2 regions of the Tardiphaga sp. 839_C3_N1_4 genome follow, and region 2 is predicted to be linked to the other one. Evidence: predicted binding sites of a transcription regulator. Region 2 holds the regulator's gene; the other holds the start of a gene.
What was found. Region 2 encodes PhoB, which activates phosphate uptake and scavenging genes when phosphate is short. Its sites were predicted from a motif close to TGTCATNNANCTGTCAT; they were not measured.

Region 1: the regulator PhoB is predicted to act here: its motif matches at 1,414-1,430, upstream of AB8A38_RS23235 (acetoacetate decarboxylase).

What each region holds. Positions count from the first base shown of each region.
Region 1 is NZ_JBPWQD010000001.1:4,850,851-4,853,051, reverse strand. It holds gene AB8A38_RS23240 (homospermidine synthase) at 1-404, shown strand, start outside; gene AB8A38_RS23235 (acetoacetate decarboxylase) at 564-1,304, opposite strand; gene AB8A38_RS23230 (MaoC family dehydratase) at 1,522-2,007, shown strand; gene AB8A38_RS23225 (hypothetical protein) at 2,032-2,201, opposite strand, start outside.
Region 2 is NZ_JBPWQD010000001.1:3,646,336-3,648,536, reverse strand. It holds gene phoU (phosphate signaling complex protein PhoU) at 1-676, shown strand, start outside; gene phoB (phosphate regulon transcriptional regulator PhoB) at 768-1,472, shown strand; gene AB8A38_RS17490 (GcrA family cell cycle regulator) at 1,668-2,177, opposite strand.

The sequences.
Region 1 (2,201 bases), 1.2 Mb from region 2:
AGATGCAGACGAAGCACCACATCCTCGACGAAAACGAAATCGTCCACGGCATCGACGAACTCGGTGTGCTGCTCTACGGCCACGGCAACAATGCCTACTGGTTCGGCTCGCAGCTCTCCATCGAGGAGACGCGTGAACTCGCGCCCTATCAGAACGCCACCGGCCTGCAGGTGACCTCGGCCGTGCTCGGCGGCATGGTCTGGGCGCTGGAGCACCCGAACGAAGGCATCGTCGAGGCCGACGAGATCGACTTCGAGCGTCTGCTGGAGATCCAGACGCCCTATCTCGGCCCGGTGAAGGGCTATTACACCGACTGGACGCCGCTCGAAGGTCGCCCGGGCCTGTTCCCGGAAGATATCGACACGAGTGATCCCTGGCAGTTCAAGAACGTGCTGGTGCGTTAGCGAACACTCCGCCCTCATCCTGAGGAGCAAATGGCGGCTGCATCTCGCAGCCGCCATTTGCGTCTCGAAGGATGGCCGCGGGCTCCGTGCCCTCATGGTTCGAGACAGCGCTGAAGAAGCGCCTCCTCACCATGAGGGTCGGACAGAGGCGCCCGCTCCCTATTTCGCTAGATAATCAAACGCCACTTCGCCCAATCCCAACGTCAGGTCGCACTTGAAGTGCAACGCCGACACGACCTCTTTCACCGGCAAACGCGCCACATCCGCCAGCGCATGCGGGAACAGCCCGAGTGCCGCGGGTCCGGTCCAGGCTTCCTTCAGATTGATCTCTTCCAGGTGATAGCGCACCAGCTCGCAGATGCGCGGTGTGCCGTCGACATGCGGGATGATCTTGAGAATAAAGTTCGGCACCGTCAGCGCATGCATCACCGTGTCATGATCCACCGGGCGATGTTTGTAGCCCATGGTGCCGGACGCACAGAGCACCGAACCGTAATGCAGCGTGCCGACCAGCACGTCGCTTTCCACGGCGATCTTTGGCGTCGCGCGCTTCTTCGGGAAGCCCCAAAGCTCGCGGCCGCCCGCAATCGGCGCATCGTCGTCGAGATACATCGAGTGGATATAGACACCCTCGACGCCATTGAGGCGCACCGGAATCGCCTGCCCGGTTTCGGTGTAGTCGCCGAAGCCGGTGGAATCCGGCATGCGGATGAATTCGTATTTCACGATATTATCGACGATTTCGAGTGGCTCCGGCACCACGGCCTGCAGCGCTTCCATGTCGGTGCGATAGCTGATGATAAAATATTCGCGGTCGTAGAATTTGTAGGGCCCGGGCGGAAACGACGGATTGGTCAGCGGCATCGAATAGGCGTTGCGTCGGACGTCGTCGATTTTCATGAAGCCCCCCTGTGATCTCGTGCGCAGGGAGTATGGAGGCGACCGGTGAAGCTGGCGAGACTAGATTGCGGGCATCTGACCCAGCCAGCCGCCGTGGACACGTGAAAACACGAGACCACGATGACATATGAGCTTAAAAAGTGCCGTTTGAAACGCCGTCCATGACGGGCGCAAATATTGGGAAGCCGGAGTGTCAGACGAGAGACGTGCAGCCGAAATGGAAGCGATCCGCGCCAAGCTGATTCCGCTGGAACAATATCGCAAGCTACTCAACGGACCCGAACTCGTGTCGGAATGGCTGATGGTCGATCAGACGATGATCGATACGTTTGCAGACGCCACCCGCGATCATCAGTTCATCCACACCGATCCCGAGCGCGCCAAGGCTGAGACGCCGTTTGGCGGTACGATCGCCCATGGATTTCTAACGTTGTCATTGCTGTCGACGCTGGCTTTCGATGCGATGCCGGGCGTCGAGCGAACGCGGATGGGCGTCAACCATGGCTTCGAGCGCGTGCGGTTCAACAGTCCGGTCAAATCCGGCACGCGGGTGCGCGGCAAGTTTCGCTTGGTCAAGCTGACCGAACGCGTGGTTTCGCTGCAATCGGCCTGGGATGCGGTTATCGAAGTGGAAGGTGTGACCAAACCGGCTTTAGAAGCGTACTGGATCACGCTGGCGCTTCTGGATCCCAACACCGACTGAACGCATCGCTCGCTCAGCGTATGACTACTTCGCCGTGATCGGCGGCGCCGTTTTCTCCGCAGGCGCCGGCGGCAACGCCGGCTTGGCGCCGGCATCGCGTGCTTCTGCATCCGGACGCGCCGGCTGCGGCGGCGTTTCCTGCGGGCGCTGGCCAGTGGCCGCGGGTTCTGCGGGGGCCGACGGCTTGCTCTCGG
Region 2 (2,201 bases):
TCTGCAGGAGCTGACCCGTCTCGTCGCCGAGATGGGTGGCCTCGCGGAACGGCAGATCGTCGAATCCGTCGACGCGCTGATCCGCCGGGACGTCGCGCTCGGTGCGCGCGTCGTCGCCACCGACGCCGAGATCGACCAGTTGCAGCGCACGATCGAAGAGCGCGCCGTGCTGACCATCGCCAAGCGCCAGCCGATGGCTGTCGATTTGCGCGAGATCGTCGGCGCGCTGCGCGTCGCCACCGATCTGGAACGCATCGGCGATCTCTCCAAGAATATCGGCAAGCGCGTCAATGCACTCGACAGCGACTTCCATCCGCTGAAGCTCATCCGCGGCCTCGAACACATGACCGACCTCGTGACCACCCAGGTCAAGGCCGTGCTCGACGCCTATGCCGCACACGATCTGCCCGCTGCGATGACGGTGTGGAAGGGCGACGAGGAAATCGACGCGATCTGCACCTCGCTGTTCCGCGAACTCCTGACCTATATGATGGAAGACCCGCGTAACATCTCGTTCTGTATCCACCTGATGTTCTGCGCCAAGAACATCGAGCGGATTGGTGACCACGCCACCAACATTGCGGAAACCGTGTTCTACATGATCGAGGGTCAGCAGATCCTCGACAAGCGCCCGAAGGGCGACATGACCACATTCGCGAATACGCCGACGGTCTGAAGCGTGATCCGGAAAAGCGGAAGCCAGTCTTCCGCAAGGATCATGACCTAAAGGCTTTTCGGACGTCACTGAGGATATTGACCATATGGCTGTGAATGCACGCATTCTGGTGGTGGAGGACGAGGAAGCCCTCACGACGCTTCTTCGCTACAACCTCGACGCCGAAGGCTATGATGTTGAAACCGTCGCGCGCGGCGACGATGCCGATACCCGTTTGAAGGAGCGGGTGCCGGATCTCGTGGTGCTCGACTGGATGCTGCCGGGCCTGTCCGGCATCGAACTGTGCCGCCGTCTGCGCGCACGGCCTGAAACCAAGGCATTGCCGATCATCATGCTGACGGCGCGGGGCGAAGAGAGCGAGCGCGTTCGCGGTCTCGCCACCGGTGCCGACGATTACATCGTCAAGCCGTTCTCCGTGCCGGAGCTCCTGGCCCGCGTGAAGGGCCTGCTCCGTCGTGCAGCTCCCGAGCGTCTCGCCACCGTCTTGGCGTTTGGCGACATCGAACTCGACCGTGACAAGCGCCGCGTCGTGCGGTCCAGCCGCCCGATCGATCTCGGTCCGACCGAATATCGCCTGCTGGAGTTCTTCCTGGAACATCCGGGCCGGGTGTTCAGCCGTGAGCAGTTGCTCGACAGCGTCTGGGGCCGCGACATCTATATCGACGAGCGCACCGTCGACGTGCATATCGGCCGCCTGCGCAAGCTGCTCAATCCCGCCGGTGAGCCCGATCCAATCCGCACCGTGCGCGGCGCCGGCTATGCGCTGGACGATCGCTTCGACAAGGCGGCGGAGTAATACTCCGCTATCGACAGTTATTCTCGTCATGGCCGGGCTTGTCCCGGCCATCCACGTCTTTGTGTTCGGCCAAGACGTGGATACCCGGCATTCGCCGGGCATGACGGCGGAGAGGTCTCCGCTCACAATTCCCCCAAAACGAAAAATGCCCGGCTCATCACCGGGCATTTTCATTTGGTTTAGATGCTTTCCAGCTCAGCGCGTCGGCTTTGGGACCGCGCGGCGGCGGTCGCTGGCCGGCTGATAGGCGATACGCGAGTGATGCGCGCAATAGGGGGCGCCGGCCAGGGCCTTGCCGCCGCAGAAATAGAAGTCCGCGCTCGACGGATCGCCGATCGGCCAATGGCAGGTGGCTTCGTTGAGTTCGACCAGCGACAGGCGTTGGCTGATCGGCACGATGTTGTCATAGGCGATCGGGTCGGGCTCGGCCTCGATCTCGTAATTATGGGCCAGCGCGGTATTGCCGCGCGCCATCGGGCGGGCGACGCGTACCATCTGCTGCGCCGGGCGCGCCTTGCGCTGCCGCGGAGCTGCCGAGGAGGGGCTCTTGGCACGACCGGACAGGCCAAGGCGGTGAACCTTGCCGATCACGGCGTTGCGGGTCACGTTACCGAGTTCCGCAGCGATCTGGCTGGCGGAAAGGCCGCCTTCCCAGAGTTTCTTCAACTGTTCGACGCGATCGTCGGTCCATGTCATTACCGTCATCGCCGTTTTCCCTTCGTGAGCGCC